Cycloclasticus pugetii PS-1: one gene and its partner. The protein of the gene in region 1 interacts with the protein of each later gene in a pairwise test. Links are inferred from orthologs where the notes say so. Each region holds a gene or a part of one and is shown in the gene's direction. Other genes may lie near its edges. The genes, in order: ftsA and CYCPU_RS0109055.

What was found.
Region 2: the proteins of ftsA (region 1) and CYCPU_RS0109055 interact in binary tests that used the Escherichia coli proteins (3 or more experiments, as listed by UniProt). The link is inferred for Cycloclasticus pugetii PS-1 from one-to-one orthologs.

Annotation. Positions count from the first base shown.
Region 1 is NZ_ARVU01000001.1:372,264-383,649, forward strand. The notes cover bases 1,366-4,147. They hold ftsA (cell division protein FtsA), read left to right. Parts: upstream 1,366-2,032; coding sequence 2,033-3,262; downstream 3,263-4,147. Other genes in these bases: CYCPU_RS0101855 (cell division protein FtsQ/DivIB), read left to right, coding at 1,366-2,027; ftsZ (cell division protein FtsZ), read left to right, coding at 3,312-4,147. Also shown: murB (UDP-N-acetylmuramate dehydrogenase), read left to right, coding at 1-304; CYCPU_RS0101850 (D-alanine--D-alanine ligase), read left to right, coding at 301-1,239; more of CYCPU_RS0101855, read left to right, coding at 1,236-1,365; more of ftsZ, read left to right, coding at 4,148-4,478; lpxC (UDP-3-O-acyl-N-acetylglucosamine deacetylase), read left to right, coding at 4,639-5,553; CYCPU_RS0101875 (DciA family protein), read right to left, coding at 5,555-5,995; CYCPU_RS0101880 (M23 family metallopeptidase), read left to right, coding at 6,023-6,934; preprotein translocase subunit SecA, read left to right, coding at 7,074-9,728; bifunctional glutamate N-acetyltransferase/amino-acid acetyltransferase ArgJ, read left to right, coding at 9,822-11,042; CYCPU_RS0101895 (Nudix family hydrolase), read left to right, coding at 11,070-11,386. UniProt on the Escherichia coli protein: Essential cell division protein that assists in the assembly of the Z ring. May serve as the principal membrane anchor for the Z ring.
Region 2 is NZ_ARVU01000001.1:1,852,127-1,865,775, forward strand. Bases 2,920-5,742 are described here. They hold CYCPU_RS0109055 (rod shape-determining protein), read left to right. Parts: upstream 2,920-3,720; coding sequence 3,721-4,764; downstream 4,765-5,742. Other genes in these bases: gatA (Asp-tRNA(Asn)/Glu-tRNA(Gln) amidotransferase subunit GatA), read right to left, coding at 2,920-3,221; gatC (Asp-tRNA(Asn)/Glu-tRNA(Gln) amidotransferase subunit GatC), read right to left, coding at 3,310-3,597; mreC (rod shape-determining protein MreC), read left to right, coding at 4,793-5,668; mreD (rod shape-determining protein MreD), read left to right, coding at 5,658-5,742. In the rest of the region: CYCPU_RS0109035 (hypothetical protein), read right to left, coding at 1-272; Asp-tRNA(Asn)/Glu-tRNA(Gln) amidotransferase subunit GatB, read right to left, coding at 322-1,755; more of gatA, read right to left, coding at 1,758-2,919; more of mreD, read left to right, coding at 5,743-6,143; mrdA (penicillin-binding protein 2), read left to right, coding at 6,150-7,979; rod shape-determining protein RodA, read left to right, coding at 7,976-9,112; mltB (lytic murein transglycosylase B), read left to right, coding at 9,122-10,135; CYCPU_RS0109085 (septal ring lytic transglycosylase RlpA family protein), read left to right, coding at 10,165-10,989; CYCPU_RS0109090 (D-alanyl-D-alanine carboxypeptidase family protein), read left to right, coding at 11,086-12,210; CYCPU_RS0109095 (D-amino acid aminotransferase), read left to right, coding at 12,219-13,085; CYCPU_RS0109100 (YbeD family protein), read left to right, coding at 13,087-13,368; lipoyl(octanoyl) transferase LipB, read left to right, coding at 13,365-13,649. UniProt on the Escherichia coli protein: Forms membrane-associated dynamic filaments that are essential for cell shape determination. Acts by regulating cell wall synthesis and cell elongation, and thus cell shape.

The DNA of each region.
Region 1 (11,386 bases):
ACGTCAGTTATTGGCTAAACGTTCACAAACACAACCTACAAATGTTCCTAGCGGTGGATCTGTTTTCAAAAACCCTGAAGGAGACCATGCGGCGCATTTAGTTGAAATAACAGGCTTGAAAGGTTATCGAATTGGCGGTGCGCAAGTATCAGAGAAACATTCGAACTTTATATTAAATACAGGTCATGCCACGGCTAAGGACATTGAACGTCTCATTGAATATGTCAAAGGTCAGGTGCATAAAAATCAGGGTGTTTTGCTTGAAACAGAAGTTCGTATTATCGGTGAGGAAAAGGCGCAATGAGCACTATTCAATCCGCTAAATCTTTTGGCAAGGTTGCTGTGGCAATGGGTGGGCATGCTGCTGAGCGTGACATTTCATTATTAAGTGGTGAGGCCGTTTTGTCGGCCCTTAAATCACAGGGGGTTGATGCGATTAAGTTTGATACGGCAGCCTCTGACATCATGGAGTTAAAAGAAAAAGGTATAGACCGTGTTTTTAATATTATGCACGGGCGTGGTGGAGAAGATGGCCAATTGCAAGGTGCTTTAGAACTAATTGGCATTCCCTACACAGGGAGTGGTGTATTGGGGTCTGCATTGGGCATGGATAAGTTAAGAACAAAAAACTGTTGGCTGGGTGCTGGGCTTCCAACACCAAAATGGATGGTGCTAGAAAAAGAATCCGATATAGATGCATGCGTAGTTGCGCTAGGTTTTCCAGTCATGGTTAAACCAGCGCTAGAAGGCTCTAGTTTGGGGATGGCAAAAGCAAATACCATAGAGCAGCTTCGTGAAGCGTATAAAAAAGCAATGAAATTTACCTGTGATGTTATGGCAGAGCAGTGGGTTGAAGGAGCAGAGTACACCGTGGCTGTACTAGCAGATAAAGCGTTGCCAGTGATTAGATTGGAAACCCCTAATGAGTTTTATGATTACGAAGCGAAATATCAGGCAGAAACAACTCAATACCATTGCCCCTGTGGGCTAACTGCTGAACAAGAACAAGCCTTACAACACTTATCGATTAAAGCCTTTAAGTTGTTGGCTGCTGAAGGTTGGGGGCGCGTTGATTTAATGTTAGATGCACAAGGTAAGCCGCAGTTATTAGAAATAAATACGGTACCTGGAATGACCGACCACAGCTTAGTCCCAATGGCCGCAAAACAGGCAGGTATTGATTTTAATACATTAGTTTGGCAGATATTGGAAACCAGCTTTGCGAAGGAGGGGGCATGAAGAGTGTGATGATTGATTTGCTTCAGCAAAATGAAGTGTTGGTTAAAAAGAGCGTTCTTTCTCTAATAGTAGCGATTGTTGTATGGCAGTTCGTTAGCTGGTTAATGCAACCAAGCACGATGCCCATTAAACAGGTGCGTATCGGTGGTGAATTAAATTATGTGACAGCTGAGGATATTTCAACATCGTTATCAGCATTAGTTGATACCGGGTATTTCGCGATGAATAGCAGTGAAATTGTTAAACACGCGACGGCCTTACCCTGGGTGAATAAAGCAACAATTAGGCGTGTGTGGCCAGATACTATTGTGTTGACCTTGGTGGAACAAAAGCCTGCTGCGATTTGGAATAAAACGGCCTTGCTGAATACACAGGGCGAGGTATTTAAACCGGTATTTGATAAAAGCTTAGAAACATTGCCAAGTTTATCAGGCGTGGAGACGAGTAGTCAGGCGATACTTGAAGAATATAGAAAAGTTAATAACGCAATAAAAAGCACGGGTATTCAAGTCAGCAAATTGAGTTTAGCAGAGCACGGTAGTTGGTCGGCAGTAATGAGCAATGGCATAAAAGTAAGTGTGGGTCATCAGTCGCCTGAACAGGCAATTGGTAAATCATTAAGGTTATTGGCATCGCTGGAAGGCAGTTTGATAGATCAGCTTGCGAAGGTGGATTTGCGTTACCCAAATGGGGTGTCCGTACAGTGGAAAGACGGTTATAAATTTGCTGACCGGGTTGAGCAAATAGCCGCATTAAAATTGAAAAAGGATCAGCCAGTTAAAGGCTAAGAACAATGAAGAAAAACAGTGATAAGAATTTAATTGTTGGTTTAGATATAGGTACATCTAAAGTGGCGGCCATTGTGGGGGAAATAACCCCAGATGGAACGATTGATGTCATCGGTATCGGAACCAATAGTTCGCGAGGTTTGAAAAAAGGCGTGGTGGTTAACCTCGAGTCTACAGTGCATTCAATTCAACGCGCTGTAGAAGAGGCTGAGTTGATGGCGGGGTGTCAAATTCACTCAGTATTTGTGGGGATAGCAGGCAGTCACATCAGTAGCTTGAACTCCAGTGGCGTGGTGGGTATTAAAGAAAGCGAAGTGATTCCATCAGACATAGAGAGAGTGATTGATGCGGCAAGGGCAGTGGTTATTCCTGCGGATCAAAAGATTCTTCACATCATGCCACAAGAATTCATTATCGATGGACAAGAGGGCATTAAAGAGCCTGTTGGAATGGCGGGCATCAGGCTGGAAGCAAAAGTACATATTGTGACCGGCGCAGTGAGTGCAGCGCAGAATATTATTAAATGTGTAAGGCGTTGTGGTTTAGAAGTAGGCGATATCATTTTAGAGCAGCTGGCATCGAGCAGTTCGGTGCTCACGGATGATGAAAAAGAACTGGGCGTTTGTTTGGTTGATATTGGTGGTGGCACGACGGATATTGCAGTTTTTTGTGATGGCTTTATTCGCCACACCGCGGTTATTCCAATTGCCGGAGACCAAGTTACTAATGATATCGCTGTTGCATTACGGACGCCTACCCAGCATGCCGATGAAATTAAGTTGAAATATGCATGTGCGCTGACTCAATTAGTTCAAGAGGACGAAATGATTGATGTGCCAAGCATAGGCGATCGGCCGGCACGAAAAATTTCACGTGGAAATTTGGCTGAAATTATTGAGCCTCGCTATGAGGAATTAATGATGCTTGTACAGGCTGAGCTGAGGCGCTCGGGCTACGAGGACATTGTTGCCGCAGGGATTGTGCTAACGGGCGGCAGTGCAAAGGTAGAGGGATTGGTTGAATTGGCAGAAGAGGTATTCCACATGCCCGTTCGCCTGGGTTATCCGCAGTATGTGTCTGGTTTAAGCGAGGTGGTTCGTAATCCGATATATGCAACCAGTGTTGGGTTGTTGTTGTTTGGGCAGCAAAATAGTGTGGCAAGTGGTGGAGAGGTGAAAAATGGTTTTGAAGCTATGTGGGAAAAGATGAAGAGCTGGTTTCAAGGTAATTTTTAACGATAAATAGAGACTTTAGTATTTAGATTAACAAGATAGGGGAATTGATATGTTTGAATTAATGGATGCACATACACAAAATGCAGTAATTAAAGTCATTGGTGTTGGCGGTGGCGGTGGCAATGCCGTGAATCACATGGTTAATAGTGCAATAGATGGTGTGGAATTTATTTGCGCCAACACAGATGCGCAAGCTCTAAAAGACACACCAGCTAAAACGGTATTGCAGTTAGGTAATAATAGTACAAAAGGCTTGGGTGCAGGCGCGAACCCTGAAGTGGGCCGTCAAGCAGCGATTGAAGATAGAGAGCGAATTCAAGAAGTAATCGTCGGTTCTGATATGGTCTTTATCACAGCAGGAATGGGTGGTGGAACAGGGACAGGTGCTGCGCCAATAGTGGCCGAAATAGCAAAAGAAATGGGTATCTTAACAGTAGCTGTAGTGACTAAGCCTTTCCCATTTGAAGGCAAAAAAAGAATGTTATTGGCAGAACAAGGGATAGAGGAATTAGCACTTCACGTTGATTCATTAATTACTATTCCGAATGAAAAGTTATTGCACGTACTGGGCAAAGAAATGAGTCTGCTAAATGCCTTTAAAGCGGCGAATGATGTTTTGCTAGGCGCTGTACAAGGGATTGCAGAATTAATAACCTGCCCTGGCTTGATTAATGTCGACTTTGCTGACGTTAGAACTGTTATGTCAGAAATGGGTGATGCGATGATGGGAACAGGTAATGCAAAAGGAGAATCTAGAGCACGCGAAGCTGCAGAAGCGGCCATTCACAGCCCCTTGTTAGAAGATATCAATGTACAAGGCGCTCGCGGTATTTTAGTGAATATCACGGCTGGATTAGATATGTCTATAGGTGAATTTGAAGAGGTCGGTCAAGCGATTAGAGATTTTGCATCGGATGATGCGAATGTCGTTGTCGGTACGGTTATTGATCCTGATTTGTCAGACGAAATGCGAGTAACTGTTGTTGCAACTGGTTTAGGTGGCAAGGCAAAAGTGGCTGAAGAACCAACGCCGATTGTTCAAGTGAAAAGAGAAGCCATTAAAACGGCTGACCTGAAGGAAGAGGATTTTGATATTCCAACAATCATGCGTGATGGAAAAGCGGAAATGGCGGATCAAAAAACCAGTGGTATAGATAATACCTTAGACCCTGCTTATTTGGATATACCTGCGTTTTTAAGAAGGCAAGCCGATTAGTTGAGACCGTGAACCGCCCTTGGATATTGAAATGTGTTGAGGGCGGTAAAATAACTGAGTACGTGGCAATGCATGGCTTATTGTTAAATTGCAAAATGTGTTAATATCCCGCAATAATGACAATAAAAATAAATTGAATTTATCTGCTTGGGAGTTTTAAATGATTAAACAACGAACGCTGAAAAACGTGATTCGTGCTACGGGTGTTGGTTTACACAGTGGCGAAAAGGTTTATTTAACGTTGCGCCCTGCAGGCGTCAATGCCGGTATTGTTTTTCGCAGAATAGATTTTGACGAAGCAGTCGTTATTCCAGCAAAAGCAGAAAATGTAGGTGACACACAATTATCAACCACCTTGATACAAGGTGACGTACGAGTCTCTACTGTTGAACACTTGTTGTCGGCCATCGCTGGATTGGGTATTGATAATATTTACATTGATTTAAGTGCTGCTGAGGTGCCGATCATGGATGGCAGTGCAGGCCCGTTTGTCTTTTTACTACAATCGGCTGGTATAGAAGAACAAAACGCAGCGAAACGCTATATTCGTATCAAAAAAGAAGTCCGAGTAGAGGATGGCGATAAGTGGGCGAGCTTTGTCCCTTTTGAAGGCTTTAAGGTCGGGTTTAGTATTGAGTTTGATCACCCAGTATTTAAATCGCGTACACAAGAGGCGATTATTGATTTTTCTTCAACTTCATTCGTTAAAGAGATAAGCCGTGCACGTACCTTTGGTTTTATGAAGGATATTGAAATGTTACGTCAACGCAACTTAGCGTTGGGTGGAAGCATGGATAATGCCATTGTCGTCGATGATTTTAGAGTCTTAAACGAAGATGGCCTGCGTTATGAAGATGAATTTGTGAAACACAAAATTTTGGACGCTATTGGTGACCTATACTTACTAGGGCATAGCTTGATTGGTGAGTTTCATGGCCATAAATCGGGGCACGAGCTTAATAATAAGTTATTAAGAGAGTTGTTGGTTCAAGAGGATGCTTGGGAAGAAGTAACGTTTGAAGAAGATGACCAATTCCCTATTTCATATATAGAGCCATTACCTGCGGGTGTTTAAACTAAGATAGCTTGTTTTTTTGTAGTGTCTTGATGAGTTTATTCATGGAATGGGTTAACGAGTCTGCCTGTTCTGAATCGTTGGCTTCTGTAAGACACTTCAATGTATGACTGGATGGCGATTTAGGCAAAAGCGGTGTTTTTGCTGTGTGCTTAGATAGCACTTTAACCTTTAAAGTACGAACCCGTTCACCAAAGTAATTTGATAAGGCGTTTAGAATAGGTTGGCGTAGATACAGTAGTTTTGAAGCCCAGACAGAAGAGTCGGTGAATAAGATTACCGTGTTTTTACTGGCGGTGACATGCAAACAATGAGCTGCCAAATCTTCAGTTATTGATCGTTGAACAAGACGCAGAAGTGTTTTTTGTTGATGTAAGCTTTGCTGAATATGCTGTAAACCATTCAAGGATGACTTGTTGTTTTTGAAAGGTTGTTTAAACATATGTTGTTAAGATAAAAAATAAATAATATGCAAATTATACTGTTAACAAAAGGTAAAAAGAAAACCATCAACTTTTCTGCGATCCAGCAAAAAGTTATCTATGGGTTACTTGGTAGCTTTATTCTATTACTAGCAGTTTATTGGTATATGCCATCGGTGACCGAAGTTAGGTTAACCGAACAATCAGGGAAGGTATCTCAAGAGTTATTAACCCAGCGAATAGAGCTGGAAAGAGTGCGCGAGAAAACTCAAAATACGCTGGATAACCTTGCCTTACGAGTTGGGCAAATGCAAGCACAATTGACGAGGCTGAATGCGGTTGGTGAACACCTTGTTAAGAAGGCTAATTTAACGGCGTCAGAATTTAATTTTGACGAATTACCAGCTATCGGCAGTGCAGATTTGCCGGACTCAGCAGAAAGTTTTACAGAAAACCAATTGCTGCATGATATTCAAGTACTCGATAAACAGTTATCTTTACGCGAAAAACAATTAACGTTATTGGGTGTTTTTTCGGCAAATAAAGAGTTGTCTAAAGAGGTTCGCCCAGCAGGGTTACCAGTCGCAAAAGGATGGTTGTCATCGTATTACGGTTACCGAGCAGATCCATTTACTGGCAAGAAAAAATTCCACCATGGTGTCGATATTGCAGGCAAGACAGGGACCAGTGTTTTAGCCGCTGCATCTGGCTTGGTGACCTACGCGGGGAAAAAAGGCGGTTATGGTTATTTAATTGAAATTGACCATGGCTCAGGGTACGTCACCCGCTATGGGCATAATAAGGAAATAGTGGTCAAATTAGGCGATGTCGTTAAACAAAATGATGTTATCGCTAAAATGGGGTCAACGGGTCATTCTACCGGGCCACATGTTCACTTTGAAGTAATGCGCAACGGTAAGAAGGTGAATCCTCGTAAATACCTGTATTCTTCAAGCTAAGGCAGTACTTACTCCTACGTCCTTTTACATTCTGATTTAAAGCGTTATGAATAGGGCTTGAATGGGCCTAAAAAGCAGGTTTCAGTGAACCATATGCGGTATCATTTGGTTTTTCGTTTCACACTAAAGTTTATTTGTAATGATTTCAAATATCGTAAAGAAAGTTTTTGGTAGTCGTAATGATCGGTTGGTAAAAGCAAAACAAAAAACCGTTAAAAAAATTAATGAGATTGAAGCATCAATCAGTGCCTTAAGTGACACTGAGTTGAAAGCGAAAACGGATGAATTTCGTGCTCGACTTGAACAAGGTGAAACACTCGACGCATTAATCGTTGAAGCGTTTGCAGTGGTTAGAGAAGCTGGTGTTCGCGCCTTAGGCATGCGTCATTTTGATGTGCAGCTAATTGGCGGGATGGTGCTTCATGATGGACGCATCGCCGAAATGAAAACCGGTGAAGGTAAAACACTGGTTGCCACGTTATCAGCCTATTTGAATGCATTGCCCGGTAAGGGCGTTCATATGGTGACAGTGAATGATTACTTGGCTGAACGTGATTCACAATGGATGGGGCAGTTGTTCGCCTTCTTAGGCATGACAACGGGTGTGATCGTCAATTCGATGAGCCCTGAACAGCGACGCGAAGCCTATGCAGCAGATATTACATACGGCACTAATAATGAGTTTGGCTTTGATTACCTTCGAGACAATATGGCATTTGGTGTCGAAGACAAGGTTCAACGTGAGCTGCATTACGCGATCGTTGATGAGGTTGATTCAATCTTAATTGATGAAGCAAGAACACCACTGATTATTTCAGGCCCAACAGATGATAAAAGTGATTTATATATCAAGCTTAACGAGTTGGTAAAAGACCTTACAGAAGAGGTTGAGTCGCAAGAGGGTGGTGAGTACACCGTTGATGAGAAGTCGAAACAAGTCTTTTTGACAGAGTTAGGCCATGAAAAAATTGAAGAACTACTGACCAGTAGCGGCCTATTAAGTGAAAATGAAAGCCTATACGATGCCACTAATATTGGGTTGATGCATCATGTATATGCTGCATTACGAGCCAGTGCGCTGTATCACAAAGATGTCGATTACATTATTCAAAATGGTCAAGTGGTTATTGTTGATGAGTTTACTGGAAGAACAATGCCGGGCCGGCGCTGGGGCGAGGGGCTTCATCAAGCAGTAGAGGCAAAAGAAGGCGTTAAAATTCAAAGTGAAAACCAAACGATGGCGTCTATTACATTCCAAAATTATTTTAGGATGTATGACAAATTATCGGGAATGACCGGTACTGCAGACACCGAAGCATTTGAGTTTCAACAAATTTATGGTTTGGAAGTTATTGTTATTCCAACACACCGTGGGATGGCGCGTGAAGACGCCGGGGATCTTATTTATTTAACAGCGAAAGAAAAATACGAAGCGGTTATTGAGGATATCGAAGATTGCTACCAACGAAAGCAGCCAGTATTAGTGGGTACAACCTCTATTGAAGTTTCTGAATATATATCGTCCAGCCTAACCAAGAAGAAGGTGCCTCATGAGGTGCTTAATGCTAAACAGCATGAACGTGAAGCACAAATTATTGCCAATGCCGGTGCTTTAGGGGCGGTCACTATTGCGACTAATATGGCCGGACGAGGGACCGATATTGTTTTGGGTGGCAAGAGCGAAGACGAGTCATCTGAAGTATGGCAAAAAAAGCATCAGGCAGTACTAGATGCCGGTGGTCTCCGTGTAATTGGTACAGAAAGGCATGAGTCGCGCCGGATAGATAATCAGCTAAGGGGCCGGTCAGGGCGTCAAGGTGACCCTGGTGCAAGTCGTTTTTACTTATCGTTAGAAGACAGCTTAATGCGAATTTTTGCCTCAGAACGTGTATCTGGTTTGATGCAAAAACTGGGTTTAGAAAAAGGTGAGTCGATTGAGCACCCTTGGGTGAGTAAAGCGATTGAAAATGCTCAACGTAAAGTAGAAGGGCATAACTTCGATATTCGTAAGCAACTTCTTCAATACGATGATGTGGCGAATGATCAACGTCGAGTGATTTATGATCAACGTAATGAAATTATGGAGGCATCAGATATTGCCGATACTATTGTTTCTATACGTGAAGATGTCGTTAACCAATTAATTGATGTGTATATTCCAGCACAATCAATCGAAGAGCAATGGGATATTGCAGGCTTACAGGCTGCTCTTGAGGATGAGTTCTCCTGCAAGCTTAATATTCAAGAGCTATTAGATACAGATGATAGCTTGCATGAAGACAGTCTGCGCGAGCTAATCCTAAAAACAATCAGCGATGACTATGCAAAAAAAGAAATATTAGCAGGTGCAGAGGTGCTTCGGCACTTTGAAAAATCGGTGATGCTGCAAACATTAGATTCGTTGTGGAGGGATCACTTAGGTGCGATGGAACATTTAAGACAGGGTATTCATCTACGTGGTTATGCACAAAAAGATCCGAAACAGGAATATAGACGCGAGGCCTTTGAGCTCTTCACATCGCTATTAGATACATTAAAAAGAGATGTTGTTCAGTTGGTAACAAAGGTCCAAGTTCGTGCAGAAGAAGATGTTCAAGCCGTTGATGAGCAACGTCGTATTCATCAAACCATGGAATACAAGCATGATGATGCAAATGCCTTAGGTGAAGAAAAGAACGATGAGCAAGCCGACAAGGCACAGCCTTTTAAACGTTCGGATAAAAAAATTGGCCGGAATGACCCTTGCCCATGCGGTTCTGGCAAGAAATTTAAACAGTGCCACGGCAAGCTGTGAGGCTACGTTAAGCGCTCGTTTGAGTAAGGTGGCTTTTTATAGTCTAAGGGCTACTTAACTTTATATCTATAACTGTTTATTAGGAGCTTAATCATGCCTGTAGGCGGAACTGTCCCTTTAGAATTAAAAGCAATATCAGGTGTTCGCATTGGCACCGCATCAGCGGGTATTTCACAAACTGTACGTGACGACCTAACGCTATTTGAACTGACTGCGCAAACACAGGTTGCGGCTGTTTTTACAAAAAATAAATTTTGTGCAGCGCCCGTTACAGTGGCTAAAAAACATTTAGCCGAAGACTCTCCACGTTATCTACTGATTAATTCAGGCAATGCAAATGCTGGTTTGGGCGGCGCAGGTTTGTTGACAGCGCAAACATGCTGTGCAGAACTTGCAAGCAAGGTGAATGCTAAAGAAACACAGGTATTACCGTTTTCAACAGGAGTGATTGGTGAACCGTTACCAGTAGACAAGCTTGTAGGTGGTTTGCAAACGGCAGTAGATACCTTAAGCGAACAGCATTGGCAAAAAGCGGCTGTAGCCATTATGACAACCGATACCTGTGAAAAAGGCTGCTCTCGTACATTGCAGTTGGATGGCACAGAGGTCACCATAACGGGCATTGCAAAAGGCTCAGGCATGATAAGGCCAGATATGGCGACGATGCTATCTTATGTTGCGACTGACATGCCGATTGGCAGAAAAATCCTCGAGGTTATGCTGAAGGAGGCTGTGGATGTCTCTTTTAACAGTATTTCGGTAGATGGTGATACGTCAACAAACGATGCTGTCGTATTAATGGCAACCGCAGCGGCTGATATAGAGCCGATTGAGACGCAAAGTGATAAACGGTACCCAGTGTTTTTAGCAGCATTAAAACAGCTGTGTAGTTATTTGGCCGAAGCAATTGTAAGAGATGGAGAGGGCGCTACAAAACTAATAAACGTTCAGGTTGAACAAGCTTATACAGCAAGTGATGCAAAGGAAGTGGCTTATACGGTTGCGCATTCACCATTAGTGAAAACCGCCTTTTTTGCCTCAGACCCTAATTGGGGGAGGATTCTAGCCGCCGTAGGTAGAGCGAACATAGCAACAATAAATGTTGATGCGGTTTCAATTTACTTAAATGATATTTGTATTGTTAAGGCCGGTAAGCGTTCAGCTGACTATACTGAAGAGCAGGGCCAAAAGGTTATGAATCAAGAAGAAATTTGTGTTCGTATTTGTCTGGCTCAAGGAGACTGTTCATCCCGTGTATTAACTTGCGATTTATCTTACGATTACGTCAAAATAAATGCTGAGTACCGCTCATAAAGTATTAGACATAGTATTGATATACAGATGTTAAAGGTAGCGGTCGGGGTTATAAAAAATCAATACAATGAGGTGCTGATTAGTAAGCGCTCTAAGAAGGCGCATCAAGGTGGCTTGTGGGAATTTCCGGGTGGTAAAGTCGAAGAAGGCGAAAAGACTGAAGACGCGTTAAAAAGGGAGCTACTAGAAGAGTTAAATATAGAGGTGTTAACGGCAGTTCCCTTTATACAGGTGAAGCACGATTATAACGATATAGGTGTGTTGCTTGAGGTGTACCTGGTTGAAAGCTTTCAAGGCAAGGCATGTGGAATGGAAGGTCAACCGATTAAATGGCTTGCGATCGA
Region 2 (13,649 bases), 1.5 Mb from region 1 along the record:
ATATATGCTTCTCTGTAGGCTGAAACAGCTTCATCATATCTTTTCAAATACATGTTTCCATCGCCGACTAACAACCAGTCTTTAACCGTTGGTTCATCTTTTAGCTTTTCAGATATACGCGCAACCTGCTGCTCAACTTCCGCTTCCTCTGCTGACAAAGTCTTAGTCGCCAGCCCTTCTTGAGTTAGTTCCACGCCATTTTTAGTCGCATGGCCACAGGCAGCCAACCATAACGCGATAATAAAAACACTCAACGCCTTCAATATACTCATAACATCCTTGCTATTTATTCTAATAATTAACGTAACACTTTAAGAGAAACTACCCTTTTAGTTTACTTTCCAGCAATTTATTTAATTCTTGTGGATTCGCCTTACCCTGGGTTTGCTTCATCAACTGACCAACAAAGAAGCCTATCATTTTTGTTTTACCGGCTCTATATTGCTCAACTTGCTGAGCGTTATCAGCCATTAGCTGATCAATCATTTTTTCTAAGGCACCTGTGTCAGAAATTTGTTTCAAACCTTCTCGCTCAATCACGTCGTCTGCAACATCCTGACTATTCCACATAAACTCAAGGACTTGCTTAGCGATTTTTCCAGAAATTGTCTTATCTGCAATGCGTCTAACCAAGCCTCCTAATCGTTCAGCACTCAAGGGACTTTGCTGGATATCTAAATTATTGTTATTCAAGTTTGCGCTCAATTCGCCCATCACCCAATTAGCAACAAGCTTCGCCTCTCCATCTGAAAAGTTAACAGCATCTTCGTAGTAATCTGCCATCGCCCGTTGTGTTGTTAATACGTCGGCATCATACTCACTTAAACCATACTGCTGTTGGAAACGTTGTTTTTTAGCCGCAGGTAATTCTGGCAAGTCATTACGCACTTCATCCAACAACTCTGCTGTGATTTCGACTGGTAATAAATCAGGACACGGGAAGTATCGATAGTCGTTCGCTTCTTCCTTAGAACGCATAGAGCGTGTCTCATCTTTATTAGCATCATACAAACGAGTCTCTTGAACCACTTGTCCGCCTGTTTCGATCACATCAATTTGGCGCTCAACCTCATGTGCAATGGCTTTTTCAATAAAACGAAATGAGTTTAAGTTTTTTATCTCTGCACGGGTTCCAAAGGCTTCTTGCCCTACTGGTCTGACTGATACATTAACATCGCAACGAAAAGAACCTTCCTGCATATTGCCATCGCAAATTCCTAAATACTGCACAAGAGTATGTAGTTTTTTAACATACGCTACTGCTTCTGCGGCAGAGCGCATATCCGGCTCAGAAACAATTTCAAGCAACGGTGTTCCTGCTCGATTTAAATCTATTCCCGTCATCCCATGATAGTCTTCGTGCAACGATTTACCCGCATCTTCTTCTAAATGAGCCCGCGTAACACCTATTGTTTTTGTTTTACCATCCACCTCTATATCTAACCGCCCTAAACCAACAATCGGCTTATCAAATTGACTTGTTTGATAACCCTTAGGCAAGTCAGGATAAAAATAGTTTTTCCGTGCGAACACTGAATATGGAGCGATATGCGCACCAATGGCCAAACCAAATTTCACCGCAAAACGAACGGCCTGCTCGTTCAACACCGGCAATGTACCCGGTAACCCAAGGTCCACCGCACAAGCCTGCGTATTAGGTTCTGCGCCATAAGCCGTTGAAGCACCCGAGAAAATTTTAGATTGAGTCGCTAACTGAACATGAATTTCAAGACCTATAACTGTTTCCCACTGCATCCTTATACCTCCTGCTCGTATCCAGCCGGCACCGCAAGATGCCAGTCAGTCAGTTGTTGATATTGGTGCGCTACATTTAACAAGCGAGACTCTTCAAAATAATTTCCTATCAACTGCATACCTACCGGCTTGTTCTCCACAAAACCACACGGCACTGACATTCCAGGCAAGCCTGCTAAATTAACACCAATGGTAAAAATATCTGAAAGATACATTGAAACAGGGTCTCCCTTCTTCTCATCTGATTTAAAGGCAACAGAAGGTGCTGTTGCACTAGCGATCACATCTACTTCTTTAAACGCTTCTACGAAATCTTGTTGAATCAAACGACGAACTTGTTGAGCTTTTTTATAATACGCATCGTAATACCCCGCAGACAAAACATAAGCGCCAATCATAACTCTTCGTTTTACCTCGTCACCAAACCCCTCTCCACGCGAACGCTTATAAAGATCCTCTAAGTCTTTTGGCGATTCGCAGCGATACCCAAATCGAACACCATCAAAACGAGACAAATTAGCAGAACATTCAGCGGGGGCAACCACATAATAAGCAGGCACTGATAGGTTAATATTCGGTAGGCTAATTTCTTTCACATGTGCCCCTGCAGACCGAATGGTATCAACCGCTTCTTCTACTTTTTCTCGAATATCACTATCAAGATCATCGGTAAAAAACTCTTTGGGCAAGCCAACGGTCAAGCCTTTGATCGAGTCACCCAAGCCGCTTAACAAATCATCAACGGGTCTATCAACACTGGTTGAATCCCTCTCATCAAAACCAGACATCGCTTGTAGCATGATCGCTGCATCTTCAGCACTTTTCGCCATCGCACCACCTTGGTCCAAACTAGAGGCGAACGCAATCATGCCGTAACGTGACACACGGCCATAGGTTGGTTTAATACCCGTCACCCCACAAAAAGCTGCTGGCTGACGGATCGATCCACCTGTATCTGTACCACTAGCCAACGGCGCCAAACGTGCCGCTACCGCCGCTGCTGATCCACCCGATGAGCCACCTGGGACCGTTTCCAAATCCCAAGGGTTTTTTACTCCACTATAAAAACTGGTCTCATTTGACGAGCCCATCGCAAACTCATCCATATTGGTTTTACCCAACATCACCGCACCAGCTTGTTCTAATTTACTAACCGCTGTTGCCGAATAAGGGGCAATAAAATTATCCAGCATCTTTGAGCCACAGCTTGTTCGTAAGCCTTGTGTACAAAAGATATCTTTATGTAACAAAGGAATCCCCGTTAACAAGCCGGCATCCCCTGATGCAATTAGTTGATCCGCCTGTTGAGCTGCAAGTAATGCGCCGTCTTCATTTAATGTAATGACGCTATTTAACGCCCCATCGTATCGATTGATACGCTCCAAAAAGTATTGACTAAGCTCAACACTGGATATTTGTTTGTTGTGGAGGTCGCTGGACAGTTCTTTTAATGATTTGTTATACATTGATTACCAATACTGTTTAAAAGGTATATATGCTTATCGCTATAAGCCTTTGTTTAAATAAAAATGACACCGCCTCGTTAAAGGGCGACTAATCGATCACTCGCGGCACTAAAAACAAACCGTCTTCAATAGATGGCGCATTGTCCTGCAAAATATCACGTTGATTGCTTTCTGATACCACATCCGCCCGTAAACGTTGAAACTGATCAAGTGGGTGGGCCATAGGTTCAATATCAGTTGTATCAACTTGATTCATTTGCTCAACTAACAGCATTATATTCGACAAGTCTGACGCATATGACTCAAGCTGCTCGTGCTGAATACCGAGCCTCGCCAAGTGTGCGATTTTCAGTACATCTTCTGACTGAATTGGCATAAAATAACCCCCTTGTTTTATTCATACTTTAAAACAGTGCAAATTAACACAATTCGCGCCTTGCCCAAAGAGGTAAAGGGTTGTTAAAGTACAAAATTCTCACCACCTACATTTATAAAATTCATGTTTAAAAAAATACGCGGCATGTTTTCCAACGATTTATCCATCGATTTGGGCACAGCGAACACACTAATCTATGCACTTGGCAAAGGCATTGTGCTAGATGAACCCTCTGTTGTTGCCATTCGAGAAGATAAAGTGCGTGGCGAAAAAAGCTTTGCCGCTGTCGGCAGCGAAGCAAAAGCAATGCTGGGTAGAACACCTGGTAATATCACCGCGATTCGCCCAATGAAGGACGGTGTTATTGCTGACTTTACTATCACTGAAAAAATGCTTCAGTACTTTATCCATAAAGTACATGAAGGTAAATTTCTACGTCCTAGTCCTCGTGTGCTTATTTGCGTACCGTGTGGCTCTACTCAAGTTGAACGAAGAGCCATTCGAGAATCGGCATCAGGTGCTGGTGCACGTGAAGTATATTTAATTGAGGAGCCAATGTCAGCGGCAGTTGGTGCAGGCTTACCGATAGATGAGGCGCGCGGCTCCATGGTATTAGATATTGGTGGCGGCACATCAGAAATCGCCGTTTTATCACTCAATGGTATCGTCTACTCGGAGTCAATTCGCGTTGGTGGTGACCGTTTTGACGAAGCGATTATCAATTACGTTCGACGTAATTACGGCACTATCGTCGGTGAATCGACCGCCGAAAGAATTAAACACACGATTGGCTCAGCTTACCCAGCGAATGAAGTTAAGGAAATGACCGTTACGGGTCGAAACCTAGCAGAGGGCATTCCCCGAAGCTTTACGCTTAACAGTAATGAAATTTTAGAGTCATTACAAGAACCTGTTACCGCCATTGTTAGTGCTGTGAAACAAGCTCTCGAGCAAACTCCCCCAGAGCTAAGCGCTGACGTTGCTGAAAATGGCATTGTGCTAACCGGTGGCGGTGCATTACTGTATGGTTTAGATGAGCTTATCCATGAAGAAACAGGCGTACCTGTTCGCACAGCTGACGACCCTCTAACTTGCGTTGCGCGAGGTGGGGGCAAAGTACTAGAGTTGATCAATGAAAAAGGGCCTAATACGTTTGCATTAGAGTAAGAATAAGAGGTTATTCGCCATAAAACCAATTTTCTCAAAAGGTCCTGCTACCAGCACACGCTATATTGCCGCCGCCGTTATTTCTATTTTGCTTTTGCTACTTGCACAGCAAACGAACCAACTTACGCGCCTTAAAGACAGCCTTTCTTTTATCGTTCACCCTGTTCTCATCGTTGTGGACCTGCCTAGCCAGCTCTATGCCTGGCTGACTGAAAGCACAACAGAGTTATCTGAATTAGCTGACGAAAATCAACGCCTAAAAGATGAGTTATTATTTCTTAAAGTCAAACTGCAAAAATTTGAGGCGCTTGAAACAGAAAATACCCGGTTGCATAGCTTATTGGAGTCTTCATTCAAAATTGGAGAACAATTTATTTCAGCGTCTCTTATTAAAGTAAACCAACACCCAAACACAACCAATATTGTGATTGATAAAGGCAGTCGTTTCGACCTTTATAAAGGACAAGCCGCCCTCAACGAAGACGGTGTACTCGGTCAGATTACCAACGTTCACCCGCTCACTTCGTCTATCATCCTGATTACTGACCCCAATCATGCTATACCTGTTGAAATAAACCGAACAGGCTTAAGAACCATTGCCTCTGGTAGCGGACTAAAAAATACATTAACGCTACCATACCTACCCCATAATGCTGACATCAAGATAGGCGATTTATTAACGACATCTGGACTGGGCGGTGTTTTCCCATCTGGTTACCCTGTTGCCACCGTCACCAAACTGGCCCCGCTGCCAGGAGAAGCTTTCATGCATGCCGAGGCTAAAACTGTCGCCAAAATAGACAGCACTCGTGACATTTTATTGGTATGGAGCCAACAACAGCCCATTCCTATTTTATCAGGCGCCCCTGAAGAACCAGAAGTACCCACAGACAATGCACGCTAAATCCTCTGGCGGTACCATCATTGGCTTAACTTTATTTTTTTCCATGGCCCTTAGCATTGCACCTTGGCCTGACCATTTGGCTATATTAATGCCCAGCTGGACGTTGCTAACATTAATCTACTGGAGCATCGCTTTACCGCATAAAGTTAGTATCTTGACTGGTTTTTCAACCGGCCTACTGTTCGATGTTTTAACAGGCAGTTTGCTCGGACAAAATGCGCTAATATTCAGTACCGCTTCTTTTTTTAGCCACTCTCTTTATTCACGCCTAAGAAATTATCCTGTGTGGCAACAATCTACGCTTATTTTAATGTTCTTAGGGTGCATAAAACTACTCTCTTTATGGCTTAACCACTTTATTGTTCACATTGAGTATACTTACCAACATGGGCTTCAAGTTCTTTTTAGCGCGCTGGTATGGCCTGCTATATTTGCTGTCTTACGCCTCATCAGAAGACACTTTAAAGTACAGTAACCTCACATGAACACTCGCTTCGACCTCAAGAGCTCACTCCAGGAAAATCGCCTTTTCCTATTGCGAGCCACCACATTGATCGTTTTTGTTCTTATTTTATTTTTTGCGCTGATTGCCCGTCTTACCTATTTACAAATTGCAACACATGAGAAGTATGTAGACCTCGCTCAAAATAACCGCGTAAAACTATCAGTTATTAGTCCTGTTCGTGGTTTAATTTTCGATACAAAAGGTCGCGTTCTTGCTGAAAACAACCCTACTTATAGTCTTGAATTAGTACCGGAACAAACGCCAGACCTTGCGAACACCCTCGAACGCTTGAGCGCCTTATTACCCATTTCTAAAGATGAACTGGCGTTATTTGAAAAACGTAGAAAACAGCAAAAACGCTTCGCTAGCGTCTCCATTAGAAATCGATTAAACGATCAGGAAGTGGCTATTTTTTCTGCCAACCGTCACTTATTTCCCGGTGTTGACATACAGGCACGTCCATTAAGACACTACCCTTTCCCTGAGCTAACCGCACATGTAGTGGGTTATGTCGGCGCCATTAATGAACAAGAGCTGAAAACTATTGAGCCAGCCAACTACCGAGGGACTCGATTTATTGGAAAAACCGGCATTGAAAGAACTTACGAAACTGAATTACATGGTTATGTTGGATACCAGCAAACCGAAAACACAGCACAAGGCAGATCATTAAAAGTCCTCAGCTACACACCACCATTATCAGGTAGCGATCTAACTTTGAATCTAGATATTGAGCTACAAAAAATCGCTCACGACGCACTCGGTGATTACACCGGAAGTGTTGCCGCAATAGATACTCGTACTGGCGCAGTTCGCGCCTTGGTGAGCAAACCAGGCTTCAATGCTAACTTGTTTGCTAAAGGTATCGATCAAGCCTCATACAGCCAATTACAAAACTCTTCAAAACGCCCTTTATTTAACCGCTTTCTTCGAGGGCAATATCCCCCAGGGTCTACCTTAAAGCCATTTTTAGCGCTCGCCGGCCTCGATTACAAAACCGTTCACCCACATCAAAGAATCTTCTGCCCAGGCTTCTATCAACTACCCAAACAAACACATAAATACCGTGATTGGAAAAAAACTGGGCATGGTATGACCACGCTTCATGACTCAATCGTTCAGTCGTGCGATGTTTATTACTATATATTGGCCCATGAGTTAAAAATTGATCGGATGCATGACTTTCTGCAAAAATTTGGTTTTGGGCAAAAAACAGGCATTGACATTCTGGGCGAAAGATCGGGCTTATTGCCCTCAAGAGAGTGGAAGAAACGCACACGAAATCAGGTCTGGTATCCTGGCGAGACATTGATTGCTGGCATAGGGCAAGGTTTCAATTTAACCACACCCCTTCAGTTAGCCCATGCAACGGCTCTTATTGCTAACAAAGGCTCCACACATATTCCATCACTCGTTGCTAAAATTAATGATAAGCCTCAGCAAACATCAACCACCCTGCCAATTACATTAAATAACCCTCAGCATTGGAATACCATTATTGATGCCATGTATGATGTCGTTAACGGTGCGCGTGGCACTGCTCGAAAAATTAGGGAAGGTGCGCCCTACAAAATAGCTGGCAAAACGGGAACTGCTCAAGTGTTTACCATCAAACAAGATGAAAAATATGATGAGGAAAATGTGCAAGAACACCTCAAAGACCATGCCCTTTTTATCGCTTTTGCACCCGCACGTGAGCCTCAATTAGCCGTTGCTATCGTGGTAGAGAACGGTGGTCATGGTGGCTCGGTTGCTGCGCCTATTGCCCGTTCTATTTTCGATCAATATATACAAGTTACCCCATGAATTGGTCTTTCCAAAAAGCCTCACAAATGAGCCTCTATCATCATCGCAAAGAGAGCCTCTTTCAGCGATTGCATATTGACCTCACCTTGCTCATTCTACTGGCCCTCTTATCGTCTATTGGCATTCTTATTTTGATGAGCGCCGAACACCAAAATATTGGATTATTAAACAGGCAAGCCACTCGATTAGCTGTTGCCTTTTTTGCCATGTTTATCATTGCTCAAGTGCCACCTCATGCGTTAAAAATGTTTGCTCCTTGGTTATTTTTTCTCGGCACGCTCTTATTACTGGGCGTGTTATTTGTTGGTGATATGGGGAAAGGCGCTCAACGTTGGCTAGACCTAGGCTTCTTTCGCTTTCAACCCTCTGAATTACTGAAACTGGCAACCCCCATGATGGTGGCTTGGTACCTAGCAGAACGGCGACTACCTCCCAGTCACAAACATGTCGGTCTCGCCACTGTTTTTATAGCTATCCCTACCGTCTTAATTGCCAAACAACCTGACCTCGGTACCGCTATCTTAATAGCCAGCTCGGGATTAACCGTGCTGTTTCTTGCCGGCATTTCATGGAAGATCATCATCGGCGTCATAGCAACTGGCGCAGGACTCGCCCCTGTTCTATGGAGTTTTATGAAAGACTATCAAAAACAACGGGTTCTTACCTTTTTGAGCCCAGAAGAAGACCCATTAGGGGCTGGTTACCACATTATTCAATCAAAAATCGCCATTGGCTCAGGTGGTATCAATGGCAAAGGCTGGATGCATGGCTCGCAAGCACGCCTAGAGTTTTTACCCGAAAGTTCTACCGATTTTATTTTTGCCGTCTTCTCTGAAGAATTTGGCTTGATGGGTTGTGTCGGCTTATTAACCATTTATTTGATTATTTTCATCCGCTCCATTTACATTGCAATTCAGGCACAAGACACCTTTTCACGACTGCTTGCAGGTAGCTTATCGCTAACATTTTTTATCTATTTATTTGTAAACGTCGGGATGGTCACGGGTATTTTGCCAGTCGTTGGTGTACCCTTACCTCTAGTGAGTTATGGCGGTACATCAATGGTGACATTATTACTTGGATTTGGCATATTAATGTCGATACATACTCATCGAAAATTACTTTCTTCTTAAGGACAAACGATGCGCAACATAAAACTTTTTTCTTTTCGATTAGCATTAACCCTTCTATTAACGCTAGTCTCTATTAGTGCTTGCGCCTCAACATCGTCGTCGCCTAGCAACCCTAGCCTTTATCACGACTTTATTGAAAAAATGGTCGAAGAGCACCAATTTAATCGTGACGAATTAACAACCTTATTAAATAAATCGGTTGTTAAAGAAAGCATCTTAAAAGCCATGTCATCACCGGCGGAGAAACGCCTAGAGTGGCACAGTTACCGTAATATTTTTCTTAAACCTAATCGCATTAATGGCGGTATAAAATTCTGGAAAGAAAACAAAGACCTATTGGATGCCGCCACCGAAAAATATGGCGTACCAGCAGAAATCATTGTCGCCATTATTGGTGTTGAAACACGTTATGGTGGCAACACAGGGTCTTATAAAGTCCTCGATGCCCTAACAACCCTTGGTTTTCATTTTCCAAAACGCGCTAAGTTCTTTCAACGTGAGTTAGAGCATTTCTTATTACTGTGTCGTGAAGAAGGCTTTGACCCTTATGAACCCAAAGGGTCTTATGCTGGAGCCATGGGGAAGTCTCAATTTATTTCAAGCAGCTACCGTGCTTACGCTGTTGATGGTGATGGCGATAACAAGCGGGACTTGTGGAATAGCCAGGCTGATATCATTAACAGCGTGGCCAATTACTTTTCAAGACATGGTTGGAAAAACACAGACCTAGTCACACAACAAACTAACGTTACAGGTGATGCTTATAAAACCTTACTCAATCGTTCACTCAAACCAAAGAACACCTTAAAACAACTGGCTAAACATCAGGTGCAAACACCACCTAATCTTGCAGATGACACTATCGTCAGATTATTGGAACTTAAACAAAAAGACCAATCGGAATTTTGGCTAACATTTCATAATTTTTATGTCATCACCCGCTACAACCATAGTCACTTATACGCAATGGCCGTTTATCAACTTGGTCAAGAAATTAAAAAGGGCTTTATAAATAACGCATGATCCGCCTCCACTTTTTTTTATTATGCTGCTTGTCTGCTTACTTTTTAATAGGCTGCACAAGCCAACAACCTTTCGTTACCGATAGCGCCCCATCCGTTCACCCTGCCGGTATTGAACTAACCCCAGATGCGATCCCTAAAATAGAAGCTAAGAGCCGTGGAGGCAACCCCAGCTCCTATGAAGTTTTTGGCAAAAAGTATTTCGTACAAGCGTCCAGTAAAAACTTTGTTCAACGCGGCCTCGCCTCTTGGTACGGCACTAAATTTCATGGCAATAAAACTTCGAACGGTGAAACCTACGATATGTATGCAATGACTGCCGCGCATAAAACCCTGCCTCTCCCAACCTATGTCGAAGTCACTAATCTTTCTAATGGCAAAAAAATCATTGTTCGCGTTAATGACCGTGGCCCTTTTCATGATGAACGAATTATAGATTTATCGTATGCCGCTGCCGCTAAACTCGGCACCCTTAAAAACGGCACATCAATGGTAGAAATCAAAGCCCTCGACCCTCACACCTATCTTTCAACCTCTTTAGATGAGCCACCTGCCGCACCAAAAAGCGACCTCACCTTAAGGTATACTGTTCAGCCACCCCAACCCTCTACTGAACAAAAGGGTTTGTTATTTATTCAAGCGGGGGCCTTTAGCTCTGAAGAAAATGCCAATAAACTCAAGTATGAATTGACCAATTTACTAAAAACCCCAGTCACCATAGAGTCTGGTGGTAGCACGTCAAAACCCTTGTATTTTGTGCGTGTCGGCCCTTATATACGAATGAAAAGTGCTGACTCAACAAGATCAAAACTTTACGAGTTAGGCTATAAGAGCACTTTTTATACCTCTAAATAAGCCAGCTAAAACAGCCTTCCTCCTAGCCCTTAATGATACGTTTTGCATGATATAATCCGAGCTTATCGTTACCCTAATACCTAACATTGCATTAATATGAAAAGAATTATCCTGCTGCTGAGCTTTTTTCTCTCTTCTCAAGCCATCGCGTTACCTATTCCTTCCGCCCCAAATTTAAAAGCGAGAAGCTACCACCTGACCGACTTTCACAGTGGAACAGTTTTAGCCTCTAAAGACCCTGATTTAAAACTAGCCCCCGCCAGCATGACAAAAATCATGACTGCGTTAATTGTCTTTCGTGAACTAAACCATGGAAATTTGAATTTAGACGATCAAGTTCGTATTAGTGAAAAAGCATGGCGAACTCCTGGTTCTAGAATGTTTGTGGAAGTTAATAAATTCGTTACGGTCGATGATTTAATTCACGGAATGCTTGTGCAATCAGGTAACGATGCCACTGTTGCATTAGCCGAACATATCGCAGGGGATGAATCAACTTTTGCACAATTAATGAACCAAGTTGCTAAAGACCTTGGCATGAAAAATAGCCACTTTACTAATAGTTCTGGTCTGCCCGACGAACAGCATTACACTACCGCTAGAGACCTCTCAGTTCTAACTCGCGCCTTAATCATTGAGTCTCCCGAGTTATATAAAATAAATGCGATCAAATCATTTTCTTTTAACGGTATTACTCAACAAAATAGAAACAAGCTGTTATGGCGTGATAGCACAGTAGACGGCGTTAAAACAGGGCATACAGAGGACGCTGGTTATTGTTTAGTTTCATCTGCTGTTCGCGACAATATGCGTTTAATTTCTGTCGTTATGGGCACAGACAGCGTAGCTGCACGAAATGATATCAATCAGGCCTTGCTGAATTATGGTTACCGTTTTTATAAAACTCACTTGCTGTATAAAGCACAACAATCACTAACCACCACCCGCGTCTGGAAAGGCGCGATTAAATCTTTACCAGTAGGCTTGGCGAAAGACCTTTACCTGACTATTCCTCGCAATGAATATAAATCATTAGATGCGAGCCTAGAGTTAAACCCCCAGCTGATTGCACCCATAAAAAAAGGCCAACTTGTTGGCAACGCGGTTATTCAACTTAAAGGTGACATTATTGCCAAACGCCCACTCATTGCTTTACAAGATATTCCGGAAGGGTCATTTATGGACATCCTAAAAGATGAAGCATTGTTATTGCTTGAGTAGGAGAATTGATGGTGTCGCACAAAACTGATGTTTTCCTTAATGGCCAATTTCTGCCACTAGCTGAGGCTAACGTTTCTGTATTAGACCGTGGTTTTTTATTTGCCGATGGTGTGTATGAAGTTATTCCTGCATACGGCGGCAAGCTTTTTCGCCTTCAACAGCACTTAGACCGCCTCAATAGTAGCTTAGCCGCTATTCGCATGAAACCGGTCATGAGTGATCAACAATGGACAAAAACACTCTCCCAACTGGTTTCACCGCATACGCAATCTGACCAATCGGTCTATGTTCAAGTAACACGTGGTGCTGGCACAAACCGTGATCACCAATTGCCAACTGAGTACTCCGCAACAACTTTTGCAATGTGCCAAACAATAGACCCCAAGAGTCTCGATTCTATTGCTAACGGCATTAACGCTATCACTTTAGATGATATTCGCTGGGATTGGTGCCATATAAAATCCGTCGCCTTACTTGGCAATATATTATTGAAGCAACAAGCCAGTGATCAAGGTTGTACTGAGGCTATTTTATTACGTGATGGTTTTGCAACCGAAGGGTCTGCTAGTAACTTGTTTATCGTTAAAGACCAGCAACTTATTACGCCACCCAAAAGCCATCATTTATTGCCCGGCATTACACGTGATCTTGTTTTAGAGCTTGCTATCAAAGAAGGCATTTCATGCATTGAGCAAGAAATATCAGAACAACAACTGTTTGATGCTGATGAAATTTGGTTAACCAGCTCTACCAAAGAAATTATGCCTGTAGTTAAATTAAACCGCCAAGCGGTCGGCAACGGACAACCGGGGAATTTATGGCAACAAGTCTCAACCAGCTATAGTCAATTTAAGAACCAATTGAGAAACCAGTAAAATGACTGATAACCCAGACGATCAACATAATGCATTAATGGACTACCCTTGTGAGTTCACCATCAAAACAATGGGGCTATCAAACATTGAGTTTGACGTAATCGTTGTCGAGATTGTGCGTCGCCACGCGCCTGATCTGAGTGAAAATGCGGTATCGTCGAAATTCAGTAAATCTAAAAAATACGTGTCTGTTAGCATCACCCTTACTGCTCAAAATAAACAGCAAATGGATGCCATTTATCAGGACTTAACGGACTGCGAACACGTTTTAATGTCTCTGTGAGCATTGACACAACACCCCCAGATTTACCATTAGTTATTCGTCAGCTTAACCAGCAGGACTACCTAGCAACCTGGGAAGCGATGAAAGCCTTTTGCATTGATCGTACCGGCGAAACACATGATGAAATTTGGTTTGTTGAACACCCCTCTGTTTTCACCCAAGGGGTGAGCGGTAAACCCGAACACGTCTTGAGTGCCAGTGATATTCCTATTATTCAAACAGACCGTGGCGGTCAAGTCACCTATCACGGACCTGGGCAATTGGTCATGTACGTTTTATTG